DNA from 4 places in the Arthrobacter sp. B0316-1-20 genome. Region 3 is predicted to be linked to each of the others. Evidence: riboswitches for the same ligand, from Rfam matches in the RefSeq annotation. Region 3 holds a riboswitch; each other region holds the start of a gene.

Region 1 (4,058 bases), on a different contig from region 3:
GGAGCGGATGTGACAGTGCTGCTCTGCACCGCCGGCGAAGCCTCACATCCGGAATCGCCCACGCACTCTGCCGCAGACTTGCGCAGGCTGCGGCTGGCCGAGTTCCGCGCCGCCATGCAGGCGTTGGAAGCTTCCGCTCAGGCTCAGGCTGAGCATCAGGTTCGTGCCCAGGCGCAGGTTCACATCCAAGACAAGCCGGAGGACGAGACAGGCGCCGGCCGGCTGGAATGGACGTTCCTGGGCATCCCGGACGGAATGGTCGGCCAGCACGCCGACGCCCTGGATGCAGCCTTCGCCGAAGCCCTGGCTGGCCACACTCAGGCGGTCGTTGCTGCGCCCTACCGGCAGGACGGTCATCCGGACCATGAAGCCGTAGGCCGCGCGGCGGCCCGGTCGGCAACAGCCCACCGGGCGGACCTGTTGGAATTTCCGATCTGGTACTGGCACTGGGCAGATCCGGAAGCCGAGACGAGCTGGACTAACTGGCGGATTTTGCCGCTGTCGGCGCAGGACGTGGCGGCCAAACAGCTGGCCCTGGCCTGCCACGTCTCGCAGACGCAGCCGCTGTCCACCGCAGCCAGCGACGAAGTGCTCCTAGGCGAAACGTTTCAACAACACTTTGCCCGTGAAGTTGAAGTGTTTGCATGGATCCCGGCTGGTTCCGCCGGATCGGAGCACGCCGAGGACATCTTCGACCGGCTGTATCGCAGCGACCCGGACCCGTGGAACTACGTGTCCAGTTGGTACGAACGCCGGAAGCGTGTTGTCACCTTGGCCGCCCTCCCGGCCGAACGGTACGGCAGCGGCCTGGAGGTCGGCTGTTCCATCGGCGTGCTGACCGCCGCGCTGGCCGATCGTTGCGACCGGTTGGTGGCGGTGGACGCCAGCAGCGTTGCACTGGACCAGGCGGGCGGCCGGCTGGCGGACCGTGACAATGTGGAGCTGCTGCAGGCGAAACTGCCGGCCGAGTGGCCAGCCTCGGCCATCAACGGCATCGACCTGGTGGCCCTTTCGGAAATCGGCTATTACCTGACCGGTAAGGAGCTGCGGGAATTGCTCCGGCAGGTGCAGGAAGAGCTGAACCCCGGCGGGCACTTGCTGCTGTGCCACTGGCTGCACCCGGTCGACGGCTGGGAACTGGACGGCGAACAGGTCCACGCGCTCGCCAAGGAATCCACCGGCTGGGACGTGGTCACCCTCCATCGCGAACGGGACTTCCTGCTGGAAGTGCTGCAAGCGCCGAAGCGCGCCCAGTGACCGCCGCCATGGTTGCAGGAGTGGCCGCCGCACCGCTCGCGGGTCCAGCAGCGGGTACACCGACAGCCTCTGCCGACGGGGAAGGGGACACTGCACCCAGGTTGCGGCACATCGCCGTTGTCGTTCCGGTGCACAACGAGGAGCAGATGCTTGGAAGATGCCTGCGCCGGCTGCGGCGGGCCATGGACGTGCTCCGGGCCCGGCAGCCACACTGCAGCGTGAAGCTGGTGGTGGTGCTGGACCGGTGTACCGACCATTCGGCCCAGATCGCCAGGCAGGCGGCCCGGGCGGACGGGCGGATCACCGTGCTGGCGGGCGACTATGGCTCTGTCGGGGCGGCACGGGCGGCCGGAGTCTCCGCCGGGCTGGAAGCCGACGGCCGCGACGAGCAGACCTGGCTTGCCTGCACTGACGCGGACACCCTGGTGCCGGATGACTGGCTGACGTCCTTTGCCCGGCTGGCCAACGCCGGAGCGGACGCGGTGGCCGGCACCGTGGAACCGGAGCCGGCCAGCCTTGCACCCGGACTGCTGCGCGCCTGGCGCGACAACTATACGGGTCAGGAACCTGGCACCAGGGTGCACGGCGCCAACCTCGGCGTACGGGCGTCGATGTATCTGGCGGCCGGCGGGTTCCCGGCGCTCGCCGAGCACGAGGACGTCCGGCTGGTCGAAGCCATCCGGTCGCTCGGCGGCACGGTGCTGCCCGCAGCGCATCTGCAGGTCACCACGTCAGGCCGGCTGCAGGGCCGGACTCCGGGCGGATTTGCCGGGTACCTTGCCAATCTGGAAGCGGCTAGCCAGTAAGGCGCCGGGCCGAAGAGGCGCGGAAGCGCACAGCTAGACGCTCAGCGCCGGTGTGTTTGGGCTAAGACCGGCACTCCGATGCCTCGCCAACCCATCCCAAGGTGAAGAACCGCTGGTCCGCGATCGTCTCGATGGTCAGTAATCTCCACTGTTCGTACCACTTGATGTCTCCGCAGGGGAGGGCCAGTGCCTCCGCGACGTCCGCCGTGTCATGGTGCCAGCAGTGTCGTTCCTCCACAGCGCCGAAGAGGCGCACTTTCCCATCTACCTCCAGACGAACGGTCACTGGAACTCCGGCATCGTCTCTCAGCGCCTTCCGGATCTGGATCCTATGGACTTTGTGTCCCGGAAGGAATACCGAGCACCGTTCCGTTCTGATCTGAGGCTCGTTATCGGCTCGGTTTTCATAGGTGGCCACGTCAGTTCCTTTTCCACAGTCCGCCACGGCGGACGCTCTTGCCCGCTCCAGTTGGAGACGGACCGCTTCTTCATCCGAACCACCCGTGAGGTTGGGGTTGGTGTGCGGCCATGTCGGAGCATCTGCCCTCTCGCCGGAGGGCGGCGCGCATCTCGTGAAGCTGTCTCTAACCTAGCGCCCGCTGCTGACAGAATGGCGAGCCATCCCTAGACCGGCCAGCAGTTTGACGCGGGGTGAGCTCAGGATCCCGGACGGGCGCGCAGCATCTCCAGATAGTGCGGGTTCTGCATGACGCCCAGGACGTTGCCGAACGGATCGACCACCGAGGCCGTGATGAAGCCGTGCCCCCGCTCGAAGACCGGCTCCAGTTCCTTCGCGCCCTTCTCCAGCAGCCGCCGATGGGCGGCCTGCACATCGTCCACATGCCAGTAGAGGATGGCGCCGCCCGGATCTATCCCGTGTCCGGCCGGAGCGTGCCGTGTGTCGATCAGGCCGAGCTCATGTTGATAGTCGCCGATCCGGAATTCGGCATAGCCCGGCTGCTGGAAATACGGCTGGGTGCCCAGCAGGTCCGAATACCAGGCCACAGCCGCCGGCAGATCGGCGGTCCAGTAGCTGACCGTGCTCATTCCTCGCAGCATGGGAGCCCTCCCGGTCGATGGCCAGCGCCGCACGCGGGGCGGTTCGCGGTGATGCTGGGACGCTACCGCAGATCGCCCTCGCTGTCTGCCCTTCCCGGTGACACCACGGACCATTCGGTCGACTAGACCGCCAGTGGCTCTTCCGCAAGGTGCCGGCGGCTTTCCAACCTCAGCTCCAAGTCATTCATGACCACGGCGGCCAAGTCCTCCAGTGTCAGCGTGTCCTCGGCGCTGAACTCGCGCGGCTCGAAGTCCAGGATGCACAGCGTGCCGAGGTTGTAGCCGTCCCGGGTCTTCAGCGGGACGCCGGCGTAGAACTTCAGACCGAAGTCGCTGGCGACCAGCGAGTTGGTCAACGCGCGGGGGTCCGCCGGCGCGTTGTTGATGATCCACGGCCCGTTCTGCAGGATCGCCGACGCGCAGAGCCCAGGCTCCCGGTCGATCTGCTCAATATCGAGCCCGTGGTGCGACTTAAACCAGATCCGGTCGTGGTCCACCACACTGACAATAGCGATGGGGGCCGCGAAGAGCCGGGCGGCCAGCGCCGTGATGCGGTCGAAGGCGCCGTCCGCCGGAGTGTCCAGGATGTTGTAGCGGTGGACCGCTTCCATCCGCTGTGGCTCATCGGCCGGGATGATCGAAACGTCCTTGTACCGGCCGCGCCGCGATTGCGACAGATCGGACAGCATCAACGCCACCTCGCGGCCGGTGGGCCGTGCCTCTGGCTCGCGCGCGGTCATCGCGGTCAGCAGCCGCTCCCACTCCGACCCCAGCGTGGCCGGAATCACCGGATCGCGCAAGAGTCGCGCGACGGCAGATTCCAACGGCGGCCCGGAGAACGCGGCCTGACCGGTCAGACATTCCAGCAGCACCAAACCCAGCGAATAGATGTCGCTGGCCGGCCCTATGGGTTCGCCCATCGCCTGCTCCGGGCTT
Region 2 (4,058 bases), on a different contig from region 3:
TAGAGCGGCCCGGGCACCCGCCAGCCTGGCGGAGCCGGCCCAGCTACTCCGCGGAAACAGGTGTGAGCACGTCCTTGACCAGCGGATCGTCCGTGCCGGCCAGGTAGTCCTCCAAGCGCGGATCGGAGAAAATCTCGATCAGCTTCTTGCTCTCAGCGGTGTCCTTGAACTGGGTGCCGATCACTAGGCGGGAGGCAAAAGTCTTGGGTGCGGCTGGGAACAGGATGCCCTTGTCGCGGCCGATCTTTCCGGCGTCGAACTGGGAGACGTACCCGATCGCCGCGTCGACCGAATCGAGCATCCGCGGCATGGCCAGCAGGTCGGCTTCCTTCAGCTCGAGACTGCGCGGATTGCCGGTGACATCGCGGATCTTCGCGGTGCGAGGCTCCACTGCCGGATCGAGTTTCAGTAGTCCCTCGCGCTGCAGCAACCAGAGCGCCTGCCCTTGGTTGGCCGCATCGTTTGGCAGCAGCAGGACAGCGCCTGGCGGCAGGTCCTCGACCGACTTGTAGCGGGTGGAGTAAAGCCCGAAGCCCCATTGGAAAAGCTCCACCGTTGGCGTCAGTTCGATGCCGCTGGCGTCCGCCGACTGCTGCATGTACCACTGGTGCTCGAAGATGGTGGCGTGGAACTGTCCCTCGGCCACGGCGCGGTTGGCTTGAATCGGATCCTGCAGGCCCACGGCCTCAAGCTTAACGTCGTAGTCAGGTGCAATCTTTTCGGCGACGAATTTGAGGATCCTTTCCTCGCCGGCCATCGCCGGTTCGAAGTGGACCTTCAACGGCGAGGCGACCTCGCCGTCGGCAGCGGCTGCGGTGGCCGGCCGGGACTGCTGCTGCACCAGCGACAAGCCCAAAACCAGGGCGGCGACGACGGCGATCGCCGCGATGCTCCATGGCAGGGCGGTGGACTGCTTGCGCAAGGTGAAACCGTGGTCGTGACCAGACCCGGTGGACGGTGTGCTCATGTGTGGTGCTCCTGGTTTTGTTCGATTAAGGGCGCAGCAGGGCGCGGGAAATGCGGTCGCCGGCGAACTGCACCAGCTGGACGGTGATGATCAGGACAACGATGGTGGCTGCCATCACGTGGGTATCGAACCGCTGGTAGCCGTACGTGACGGCCAGGTAGCCGATGCCGCCTGCTCCGATGGTTCCGGCGATGGCTGAGTATTCAATCATCGAGATGGTGTTAAGCGTGATCGCCGAGGTTAGGCCGGGCAGCGCCTCCCGCAGCTGGGTCTGACGGATGATTTGCCCGGTGGAACTGCCGGTGACCAGGCCGACGGCCATGTTCTCGCGAGGCAGGTCGTTTAGCGCGTTCTGCACCAGCCGGGCGAAGAACGGAATGCCGGCCAGCGTCATGGGGACAACAGCCGCGGCAATGCCGATGGTCGTTCCGGTGACCCACTTGGTTAGCGGGATAATCGCTGCCATCAGCACCAGGAACGGCAGCGAGCGGCCCATGTTGACCAGCCAGCTGACCACACCATGCAGGCGCGGCCGGGGGAACAATCCGCGGCTGTCCGTGTTGTACAGCAGCACGCCGGTGGCGCCGCCAACCAAGATCACCAGGACCATCACTATGCCGACCATCGCCCAGGTTTCCCCGTAGGAAGGCAGCAGCAGCCCGGGCAGGTCCGCCCAGGGCGTGTCCAGCCCGACGGCCGCTGTTTCGGCGGGCCTCATGCGCGCACCTCGATCTTCTCGTTGGCTTCGTGTTCTGCCGCGGCCGACGGCGGCGCTGTTGCCGGCCGTGTGCCGGCCGTGACTGCCGCAGGGCGATCCGCGACCAGGCCCAGTCGTTCCAGATAGGCGCGCACCTCGGCCTCCGGCCGGCCGGCAACTCCGATTTCGGCCCGGCCAAGCACCGATTCGCCGTGGGCTTCCACCGAACCGCCCAGCAGCGCCACGCGTACACCCAGGCCTGTGGACAGCCGGGTGAGCCACTCCGGGTCCACCGGACCGTGCCGGTAGGAGATGGACAGCGCATAATCAAACCCGACTGGTAACGGCAGCGCCCGCACCGGCAGCAACTGGCGGCCGGCACCGGAACCCGGGTCCGCCACGAGCGCGCCGATCGGCCCGTATTCTGAAACCCGTCCGTTGGCCAGCACGGCCACCTGGTCGGCGACGTGGCGCACCACGTCCATTTCATGGGTGATCAGGATGACGGACAGTCCCAGCTCTGTGCGCACATCGTCCAGCAGGTCTAGGATCTGCTGGGTGGACTCCGGATCCAAGCCGGACGTTGATTCGTCGGAGAGCAGGATCCTGGGCCGAAGCGCCAGGGCCCGGGCGATGCCGACCCGCTGCTTCTGGCCGCCGGAGAGCTGGCCCGGATATGCATTGGCCTTGTGCAGCAGGCCCACCCGGTCCAACAGCTCGGCTACACGGGCCTCGATCTGCGGATGCACCACGCCCAGATTGCGCAAAGGAAGCGCAACATTTTCGGCAACCGTCATCCGGCGCAGTAGTGCGGAGTGCTGGAAGATGGTCCCGATCGCGCGGCGTTCGCTGCGCAGTGCCTGGCCGGACAGTGCGGACAGGTCGCGGCCGTCCACCAGCACCTGCCCCGAAGTTGGCTTTTCCAACAGGGAAATGCAGTGCGAGAGGGTCGTCTTCCCGGCCCCGGATGGACCGACGACGGCGGTAATCTCCCCCTGTTCAATGGTCAGGTTGATGCCCTTGAGCACCTCCGCCGTCCCGGTGCGTGTGGTGTAGCTTTTGTGCAGGTCGCGGATTTCGATCATCGGGGTCCGCCTGCGCTATAGCGTTTCAAACTGCTCCTCAAATTCGGGGAGCCCCGGGGCACGGCCCATCGCGACGGCGCACGCATGGCGCCGCCGGAACGATCCGGCGCTGGTTCTCCATCGGTTCTGGCATTAGCACCGTGCGGCAATTGCCGGGTTGCTGCGGCGTCGTCGAGCCAGATCTCTCAGCCGCTCTGGATGGTTCTTATCGACGGCGGTGCGCTGCCCGGGAGGGGCGGCACACCGCCGTCGTAATTCAGGTGGTTCTTAGCTGAACGCCGAGGTCAGCGGACCAGGGAGTTCTCCAGCCGGAAGCCGGCCGCGCGGTGGTTCCCGGGCAGCTTGTCGCCGCGGCCGAAGAGCTTGTTGCGCAGCGTTCCCGGCGCGTACTCGGTGGGGTATGCGCCCAGCTTCTGCAGCTCCGGCACCACGTATTCCACGACGTCTTCGAAGGTGCCCGGAGTGATGGCGTAGGCCAGGTTGAAGCCGTCCACGTCGGTCTCGTCGACCCACTCCACCAGCTTGGCGGCGACGTCCTTGCCGGAACCGACCGTGATCGGGCCGAAGCCGCCAACGCCGACCCATTCCGCCAGTTGGCGGATGGTCCACGGCTTGCCGCTGTCGCCGGAGGCCTTCTGGAAGGTTTCCACCGAAGACTGGATGGCGTTGGACTTCACGTTCTCGCCGATCACGTCGTCCGGGCCGTAGGTGGACAGGTCCACGCCCATCCAGCCCGAAATCAGGGCCAGCGCGCCGTTGACGTCCGCGTAGGACTTGTAGTCCTCGAACTTCGCCTGGGCGGTGGCGTCGTCCGGGCCGGTCACCACGGTCTGCATGGCGTAGATGCGGACGTCGTAGCGGCCACGGCCGGCGGCCTCAGCGGCGTCGCGGATCTTCTTCACCGATGCCGCGAGCATTTCCTTGGTGGGGCAGGTGACGAACACGGCTTCGGCGTTTTCCGCAGCGAACTGGGTGCCGCGCTTGGAGGCGCCGGCCTGGAAGATCACCGGGGTGCGCTGCGGGCTCGGTTCGGTGATCGCGATTCCCGGCACCTTGAAGTACTTGCCCTCGTGCCGGATTTCATGCACCTTCGCCGGATCCGTGAAAACGCCGGACTCGCGGTCCTTTACCACGGCGTCGTCTTCCCACGAACCCTCGAGCAGCTTGTAGATGACCTCAAGGTATTCGTCGGCGTGGTTGTAGCGCTCGTCGTGCTCCAACTGGTCTTCCTGGCCCATGTTGCGGGCGGCCGAGGGCAGGTAGCCGGTCACCACGTTCCAGCCGACGCGGCCGTTGGTCAGGTGATCCA
Region 3 (4,058 bases):
GGCAGGCTCGTTCCGGCCGGAAGCTTCCATCCCGCGTTTCTCCTGCGCGGAAACCTCCGGCCACGAAAGGCAGAACCATGGCCACTTCCCTGGCTACCAAGTCGTTGACCGCACAGACGGCTTCCGAAGCGCACGATCTCCTGAATGCTGCGGTCGAAGAGTTGCAAAAGCTCGCCGCCATCGACGGCGATTGCGGCATCCTGGTCACTCGCACCGGCCCCGGGCAGTTTACGGTGGAGCTGAGCGACGACGTGCCCTACGGCATCACCCAGGAATCGCATCTGTACTAAGCGGTTGGCGGGCCGGTCCCGGTTATATGACGCCGCCCGGTTGCCCGGAATGAAGCGCCGGCCCGCCCCGGTGGGATAATTTCGCCCATGGCTCCAGCGATTGCGTACCAAGGTGAACCCGGCTCGAACTCCCACATGGCTTGCCTGGAAGTGCGCCCCGGTTGGGAAGCGGTGCCGTGTGCCAGCTTCGAGGATGCGTTCGCTGCCGTCACCGGCGGCGAGGCGGAACTGGCCATGATCCCCATCGACAACTCGATCGCCGGCCGGGTGGCGGACATCCACGCCCTGCTGCCGAAGACCACCCTGCAGATCGTGGAGGAATTCTTCCTGCCCATCCGTTTCAGCCTGCTGGGCGTACGCGGGGCCACCGTGGAGCAGGCCCGGGAGGTGCACAGCCACATCCATGCTTTGGGCCAGTGCCGCAAGCTGATCCGCAGGCTTGGGCTCACTCCGGTCATCGCAGGCGACACCGCCGGTTCGGCCCGGGAGGTGGCCGAATGGAACGACCCGACCAAGGTCTCCCTGGCGCCGCCGATGGCCGCCGAACTCTACGGTCTGGAGGTTTTCGCGGAAAAGGTCGAAGACGATCCGACGAACACCACACGGTTCGTGGTGCTGGCCGACCGCCGGCCGGTCCCGTCCCGCGAGGAACTTCCCGGTCCGGCCGTAACCAGCTTCGTGTTCCGCGTGCGGAACGTGCCGTCCGCGCTGTACAAGGCGCTGGGCGGTTTCGCCACCAACGGCATCAACATGACCCGGTTGGAGAGCTACATGGTGGGCGGCGAGTTTGCCGCCACCATGTTCATGGTGGACGTCGAAGGCCACCCGGACGATCCGGCCATGGTCCACGCCTTCGAGGAACTGGACTTCTTCACCACCGAAATACGCATCCTGGGCGTCTACCCGGCGCATCCGTTCCGGCAGCGGACCGTGCGCCCGGGCGCCGCCGCGCAGTAGCCGTGGGACCAGCAGTCGGACAGTAGCCTTCGGGGCAGCAGCCGTCGCACGGCCGCCCGTCGGGGCAGCAGACACCTCGCGGCGCCCGGAAGTAAAACGCTGCATTTGACGAACTGTTACCGGCGTTTGACCCAGGCCCTTCCCCGCTCTTAGCGTGGAGACGAATCAAGAGCGCCAACTTCACAGCCCTGGCTAGTTGGCCGGCAACCCTCTACCGTAGCGGGGTGCTCCAGGTGATGATTCGGCCCGCCGGGTATGTCGGCAGGCAAGTACGCGTATCCACCCGCAGCAGCTCGGCCGCAGCGGATGCGCCCAAGCCCCAAGGACGCCATGTCGCTACACCATGACCTGACCCCCCACACGTTGCGCTCCGCCTTCGGCCGGTTCCCCTCGGGCATCGCGGCGCTGTGCGCGACCGTCGACGGCGAGCCGCAGGGCATCGTCGCCTCCTCGTTCACCGTGGGCGTCTCCCTCGAGCCGCCGCTGGTGATGTTCGCCGTGCAAAACACCTCACGGACCTGGCCGCTGGTCCGCCGGGCCAACCGGATCGGCGTCTCGGTGCTCGGCACCGGGCACGACGGCGTCTGCCGCCAGATCGCGTCCAGGACCGGTGACCGCTTTGCCGGCCTGAGCCTGCACGGCACGGACGACGGCGCGCTTTTCCTCAACGACGCGGCGCTCTGGCTGTACTGCTCGGTGCACCAGGAAGTCCCGGCCGGGGACCACCACGTCGTGCTGCTGCAGGTGCACGGACTGTCCACGCACGACGGCACCCACGAGCCCCTGGTCTTCCACGATTCCGCGTTCCGCCGGTTGGAACAGCCGGCTTTCGTCTAGGACGCATGGTCCCGGCCCCGCCCGCAGCTGCGGGGCCGGGCGCGGGCAGCTAAGGCAGCGGCCTGCCTCGGGCCGCCACCCACAGGGAGTACCACTCCTCGCGGGTCATCGATGCTCCAACCGCTTCCGCCTCGGCACAGGCCCGGATCCGGTCCGGGCTGCTGGTACCGACGACCGGCCGGATGCCTGCCGGATGCCGCAGCAGCCAGCCCAGCACCACGGCTTCGGGCGGGCACCCCTTGTCCCGGGCAAGTTCCGTGACCAGGGCTGCCGCTGCTTGATCCGCCGGGGGAGAGGCATCCGCGGGCGCGGAAGCATCCGGTGTCGCGGCCTCCGCTGCCGCACGCCCGCTGTACCGGCCCTGGGCCAGCGCTCCCCAGGACTGCAGCTCCACCCCGTGGGCGGCGCAGTATTCCAAGGTGCCGTGCGGGAAGCTGATCCCCGGTCCCTCCGGGTGGTTCACCAGCACCCCTGACTCCAGCCAGTCGCGTCGGTACAGGCTCATTTCCAGCTGGTTCACCGCCAGCGGTTCATCCAGCGCCGACTGCAACCAGCGCATCTGTTCACCGGACATGTTCGAGACACCAAGGCGGCGGACCTTCCCGGCCATCCGAAGCTCGTTGAACGCCGCGGCGATCTCTTCGGCCGGCGTCAGCGGATCGGGCCGGTGGATCAGCAGCGTATCCAGGTGATCGGTGTGCAGCCGGCGCAGGCTCTCGTCGGTGCGGGCCAGGATGGCTTCCCGCGAGGAGTCGTAGTGCCCGACCATGCCGGGGACCGGCAGCCGAATGCCGCATTTGCCCTGCAGCCGGATCGAGTCGCGCAGCTCGGGACTTCCGGCCAACACCCGCCCGAACGCGGCCTCGGCCTTGCCGTGGGCGTAGATGTCGGCGTGGTCGAACGTCGTGATCCCGGCCTCCAGCGCCGCCGCCACGGCCGCGTGCGCGGCCGCCACATCGGCCGCTTCCAGCGGCCCGCTCCCCCAGCCACCACCCAACCCCATGCAGCCGAAAATGAGGCGCGAGCCGGCGTCGTTCATTGAAAGTTCCCCCTTCGCTGGACAGGTTTCCAGCGTACGACGGCGGTGCCCGGGGAGGCATCGGCGCCGGCCCCGGGTGATGCAGACACCGAAGAACGCTCGTCGCAGCGGGGCGCCGGTTCAACTCCGGCGGCATCAGCCGGTTTGGCGACGGAGGAACGCCACGCTGCGCTCCAGCACCTGCCACGCCGCTTCCAACTCCAGGTTGAACTGGAACTGGTGCCCCAGACCGGCCTCCGTGTGGGGGAAGAACTCCTCCACGGCCGCGCCCTTGATCCGCAGCGCTTCGACCAGCCCGAGCGAGTGCGGCAGCAACGGGTCCGTGTTGCCCGCTGACACGAAAGCCGGCGGGTAATCGGCGCCCACGTGCTTGGCCACGGAGGCCAGCGCGACGTACGGACGCTCCAGATAGTCCTTGGCCCCGGTGTAGGACCACAGCACCGTGCGCAGGTAGTTCTGGTTCCCGGCCTGGTCCGCCCCGGCGAGCGAGAGGTCGTACGCCCCGCAGTGCAGCAGCACCGCGCGCAGCCGCTCCGGCTTCATGGGCGAGGCAATGCCGAGCCTTTTAGCATAGTCGGGATCGGCGATGACCAGCGCCAGTTGCGCGGCAATTTGCGCGCCCGCCGAGTCCCCGGCCAGCACGATCCGCTCGGTATCGATGTGCAGCCGCTCGGCATTGTGTTCCAGGTAGCGCAGCGCGGCGGCCGTCTGGCGCACCGGCGCGGGGTAGCGGCGCACGTGGGCCAGGGAATAGTCCACCCCCACGGCGGTGAAGCCGTAGGAGGCGAGGATTCGAAGGTAATTGGCGACGTCGTTCTTGGTGCCGGAGATCCAGGCCCCGCCGTGGATCCAGACAATTGTCGGAAGGCGCAGCGAATCCTCGGCCGCCTTGTCCGGGAAGAACACGTCCAGGCGGGTATGCCCGTGGTTGCTGA
Region 4 (4,058 bases), on a different contig from region 3:
CCACTGCAGCCATTGATGGAACTCGATGCGGTCCTTCAGCTCGCTGCGCTGCGCTTCGATGAACACGGCATCCGACCACTCCGGTGCCCCAGCCGGAACAGTTTCGGCCATGGCACACCACAGGGCAAAGCGCTCCAGCCCCTCGCCTTCCTGCGCGCGGAAGGCCTCGAACCGCTGCTGGCGTTCCGCGGACCGGGGCACAGCGAAGACCGTTTCCAGCGCCTGCAGCTTGGCCGCAAAAACCGGGTCGCGGTCCAGGATGCCGGCGTCCAGGTTCGCGTCGTGGAAGTTGTTGGCCAGCGGGATGCCGCTGGCTTCGGGCACGTCCTCGACCCGCAGGTACAGCGGATTGACGAACCGGCGCGTGGAGGGCAGGTAGGGCGAGGGCTCCACCGGCGGTTTCGGCTGGGCCGCGTGCAGCGGGTTGATCAGGACGAAGCCCGCGCCCTTTGCGGCAGCCGTCTCGGCGAGGCTGGCCAGATCATGCAGGTCGCCGATGCCCCAGGAGGACCGCGAGCGCACGGAGTACAGCTGTGCCATCAACCCCCACGTGCGGGGCAGGCGGTCCGCGGTGGTCAGGCGCCGCGGGGTGACCACGAGGGCGCACCGCGCCTCGCTGTCGGTTGGCTCCGGGGCCGCGCCGGTTCCGGGCTCCATCGATTCCGACCGGTCCGGGGCCGCGCCGGTCCCGGCCTGCATCACCTCCGGCATTTCCGGGGCTGCGCCGGTCCCGGCCTCCACCGCCTCCGGCCGCTCCGCTACCTCCAGCGTGTGCCAGCCCAGCGGGATGTCCGCCGGCACCACCGCCGTGAAACGAACAGGCGGGGCACCTTCCGCATCCTCCGACCCGCCGGCCAGCACCTCGACGTCGCGCCGGGAGCCGTCCTCCAGCAGGATCCGGACCCGCGGACGGACGCCGCGCCGCGCATTGACCGGAACCTCGGTGGCAGCGCCTTGGCGGACGACGACGGCGGGCGGCAGCGTGCGCTGCACCGGTGCCAGTTCAGCGGCCCGGAGGGAAGCCGTCACGTCGTCGTCGGTGGCACAGGGGACGCCCAGCGCGGTGAGGACGGAAACCAGCGTTGCCTCACTGACTGTTTTCTCGTCGCCATCCCAGCCGCGGAAGGTAATGCCAACGCCATGTTTTCCCGCGAGGCGCTGCAGCGCCGAAAGTTCAGCCATAGACCCAATCTACGGTGAACTGTCCGGACCCGGGAACGTTCGTCACGCCGGTACGGCGAAGGTCGTGGCTCCGACGCGCGGCGAGCACCGCCGTCGTGCCGGGCATTCGCAGGCCGGACAAACAGCGAGGCGTCGTCCGCAATTCCGAACGTCCAAAGCGTTCGCGAGGCCGGGCGGCGAAGGCGGGCACCGCCGTCGTACCGGGCCGCCGCAAGCCCGGGCATCCGCACGGCGTGCTGCCTCAGGGCCCGGGCGCCCACAGCCCGGACGCAACGCGGCTCAACATTTTTTGGTGCCGCGGCCGTTGGTTGCGAGAATGGACGGGACCATCCCGAGCGGTTGAGAGATCTGGCTCTTTGACACCGCAGCAACCATCCGGACGCCACCGGAAAGGTGCTACCGCCAGAAGCGATGGAGAGAGCGCAAGCAATCTTTGATCCAGACGGTGCCTGCCGGTGCCGCCAGGACCGTCATTCCGGGAACCCAAGTTTTGAAGGAGCAACCGCCTGATGGCTGAACGCACATTCGGTTTCCGCACCCGTGCCCTGCACGCCGGCGGCACGCCCGACGCCGAGCACGGTGCCCGGGCCGTACCGATCTACCAGAGCACCTCGTTCGTGTTCAAAGACACCGACGACGCCGCGAACCTCTTCGCGCTGCAGAAGTACGGCAACATTTACTCGCGCATCGGCAACCCCACGGTCGCCGCGTTCGAGGAGCGCATCGCCTCGCTCGAGGGCGGCATCGGCGCGGTGGCCACGTCCTCGGGCATGGCCGCCGAGTTCATCACCTTCGCGGCCCTGGCCGGGGCGGGCGATCACATCGTGGCCTCGTCCAAGCTCTACGGCGGCACCATCACCCAGCTGGACGTGACGCTGCGCCGGTTCGGCGTGGAGACCACGTTCGTCGACTCCAACGACCCGGCCGACTTCGCCGCGGCCATCGGGGAGAACACCAAGGCCGTCTACACCGAGATCGTGGCCAACCCGTCCGGCGACATCGCGGACCTCGCCGGCCTGGCCGCGGTGGCGCACGACGCCGGGCTCCCCCTGGTCGTGGACGCCACCCTGAGCACGCCCTACCTGATCCGTCCGATCGAGCACGGCGCGGACATCGTGATCCACTCCGCCACCAAGTTCCTGGGCGGCCACGGCACCACCCTGGGCGGCGTCGTCGTCGAATCCGGCCGTTTCAACTGGGGCAACGGCAAGTTTCCGCAGATGACCGAGCCGGTGCCCAGCTACGGCAACGTGTCCTGGTGGGGCAACTTCGGCGAGTACGGCTTCCTCACCAAGCTCCGGTCCGAGCAGCTGCGCGACATCGGCCCGTCGCTGTCGGCACAGTCCGCGTTCCAGCTGCTGCAGGGCGTGGAAACGCTGGCGCAGCGGATGGACGAGCACCTGGCCAACGCCCGCACCGTGGCCGAGTGGCTGGAAGCCGACGAGCGCGTCTCCTGGGTCAGCTACGCCGGCCTGCCCGGGCATCCGCATTACGAGCGGGGCCGGAAGTACCTGCCCAAGGGCGTGGGCTCCGTGTTCAGCTTCGGCGTCAAGGGCGGCCGCACCGCAGGCCAGAAGTTCATCGAATCGCTGCAGCTGGCCAGCCACCTGGCCAACATCGGCGACGCCCGCACCCTGGTGCTGCACCCGGGATCGACCACCCACCAGCAGCTCACCGCCGACCAGCTGGTGGCTGCCGGCGTGCCCGAGGACCTGATCCGCATCTCGGTGGGTCTGGAAGACGTGGACGACATCCTCTGGGATTTGGACCAGGCGCTGGCCGCCTCGCAGCAGGCCGGCGCCGAGCACGGCCCCAGCCGCGACCATGAGGACGCCGCGTTCGACAGCTCCGAGTTCGCCTCGCCCAGCTATGCCGGCGAATCCTGCACGATCCCGGCGGAGCGCTCCCCCCGGACAGAGCCCGGAACGCGCGTAGTCGAGTCCGTCGAAGAACTGATCGAAGCCGAAGAAGGAGCCGCCAAGTGACCGCGACACCGGAACGCACCTGGATCGGCCCGTCCGCCGCGGAGCGTCTGAACATCCTGCGCAACACCAAATCCATCGCCATTGTCGGCGCCTCGGACAAGCCGAGCCGGGCCAGCTACTTCGTGGCCACGTACCTGCTGTCCAGCTCGCCGTACAAGGTGTATTTCGTGAACCCGGTGGCGAAGGAGATCCTGGGCCAGCCGGTGTACAAGTCGCTGGCGGACCTGCCCGAGGTGCCGGACCTGGTAGACGTCTTCCGCAGGCACGACGACCTGCCCACCGTTTTGGAGGAAACCCTGGCCGTCGGCGCCAAGACGCTCTGGCTGCAGCTGGGCTCCTGGCACGAGGAGGTCGCGGCCCGGGCCGAGGCCGCCGGCTTGAACGTGGTGATGGACCGCTGCGTGAAGATCGAGCACGCCCGCTTCCACGGCGGCCTGCACCTGGCCGGCTTCGACACCGGCGTGATTTCCTCCAAGCGGCAGCTGACCGCCTAAAGGGCCGGCCGCCCCGAGCGCCTGCCGCCCCGCCGGCCTGCCGCCTCGAGCGCCTGCCGCCCAGAGGGCCTGCCGCACAGAAGGGCCTGCCGCCCCGCCCCTTGTCCCCCGGCCTTCCACGTGGAGGGCCGCGGGCGAGGGGTGGGTTTTTTCCTGCCCGGAAGTAGACGGAAAGAGCCTTCAAGGATTTCCCCAAGGTCCTCGTCGGATGCTGTGGCCAGCCACACATCACTCGACTAGGGGGAGTCACCGTGTTTACTGCACCAACCGATTTACAACCGGGGAGGGGCACCGGACGTGCCGACAAGGGGAGGCCATCCTTCCCCCAAAAAGTCACGGCCGGGCTCGCCGCGCTGGTGCTGGGCGCGGGCGTGCTGCCCTCCGCCCTCGCCCCCGC

What was found. Region 3 has a riboswitch for S-adenosylmethionine ahead of AC5RW2_RS11675 (flavin reductase family protein). Riboswitches for the same ligand answer to the same signal wherever they lie in the genome.
Region 1: it holds a riboswitch for S-adenosylmethionine, as region 3 does, so the genes downstream of both, AC5RW2_RS13955 (hypothetical protein) here and AC5RW2_RS11675 (flavin reductase family protein) in region 3, are expected to answer to the same signal.
Region 2: it holds a riboswitch for S-adenosylmethionine, as region 3 does, so the genes downstream of both, AC5RW2_RS25485 (methionine ABC transporter ATP-binding protein) here and AC5RW2_RS11675 (flavin reductase family protein) in region 3, are expected to answer to the same signal.
Region 4: it holds a riboswitch for S-adenosylmethionine, as region 3 does, so the genes downstream of both, AC5RW2_RS20225 (O-acetylhomoserine aminocarboxypropyltransferase/cysteine synthase family protein) here and AC5RW2_RS11675 (flavin reductase family protein) in region 3, are expected to answer to the same signal.

Annotation. Positions count from the first base shown of each region.
Region 1 covers NZ_JBNHHC010000007.1:184,912-188,969, forward strand. The annotation lists gene AC5RW2_RS13945 (PIG-L family deacetylase) at 1-1,257, shown strand, start outside; gene AC5RW2_RS13950 (glycosyltransferase family 2 protein) at 1,266-2,063, shown strand; gene AC5RW2_RS13955 (hypothetical protein) at 2,125-2,481, opposite strand; SAM riboswitch class IV at 2,511-2,641, opposite strand; gene AC5RW2_RS13960 (VOC family protein) at 2,721-3,110, opposite strand; gene AC5RW2_RS13965 (GAF domain-containing serine/threonine-protein kinase) at 3,245-4,058, opposite strand, start outside.
Region 2 covers NZ_JBNHHC010000018.1:29,579-33,636, reverse strand. The annotation lists gene AC5RW2_RS25500 (DUF1206 domain-containing protein) at 1-3, shown strand, start outside; gene AC5RW2_RS25495 (MetQ/NlpA family ABC transporter substrate-binding protein) at 44-967, opposite strand; gene AC5RW2_RS25490 (methionine ABC transporter permease) at 993-1,685, opposite strand; gene AC5RW2_RS25485 (methionine ABC transporter ATP-binding protein) at 1,682-2,749, opposite strand; SAM riboswitch class I at 2,864-2,954, opposite strand; gene AC5RW2_RS25480 (LLM class flavin-dependent oxidoreductase) at 3,034-4,058, opposite strand, start outside.
Region 3 covers NZ_JBNHHC010000006.1:66,484-70,541, reverse strand. The annotation lists gene AC5RW2_RS11685 (hypothetical protein) at 78-290, shown strand; gene AC5RW2_RS11680 (prephenate dehydratase) at 378-1,247, shown strand; SAM riboswitch class IV at 1,411-1,525, shown strand; gene AC5RW2_RS11675 (flavin reductase family protein) at 1,578-2,084, shown strand; gene AC5RW2_RS11670 (aldo/keto reductase) at 2,134-3,123, opposite strand; gene AC5RW2_RS11665 (alpha/beta hydrolase) at 3,259-4,058, opposite strand, start outside.
Region 4 covers NZ_JBNHHC010000012.1:95,161-99,218, forward strand. The annotation lists gene malQ (4-alpha-glucanotransferase) at 1-1,182, opposite strand, end outside; SAM riboswitch class I at 1,506-1,600, shown strand; gene AC5RW2_RS20225 (O-acetylhomoserine aminocarboxypropyltransferase/cysteine synthase family protein) at 1,692-3,167, shown strand; gene AC5RW2_RS20230 (CoA-binding protein) at 3,164-3,661, shown strand; gene AC5RW2_RS20235 (Ig-like domain-containing protein) at 3,913-4,058, shown strand, end outside.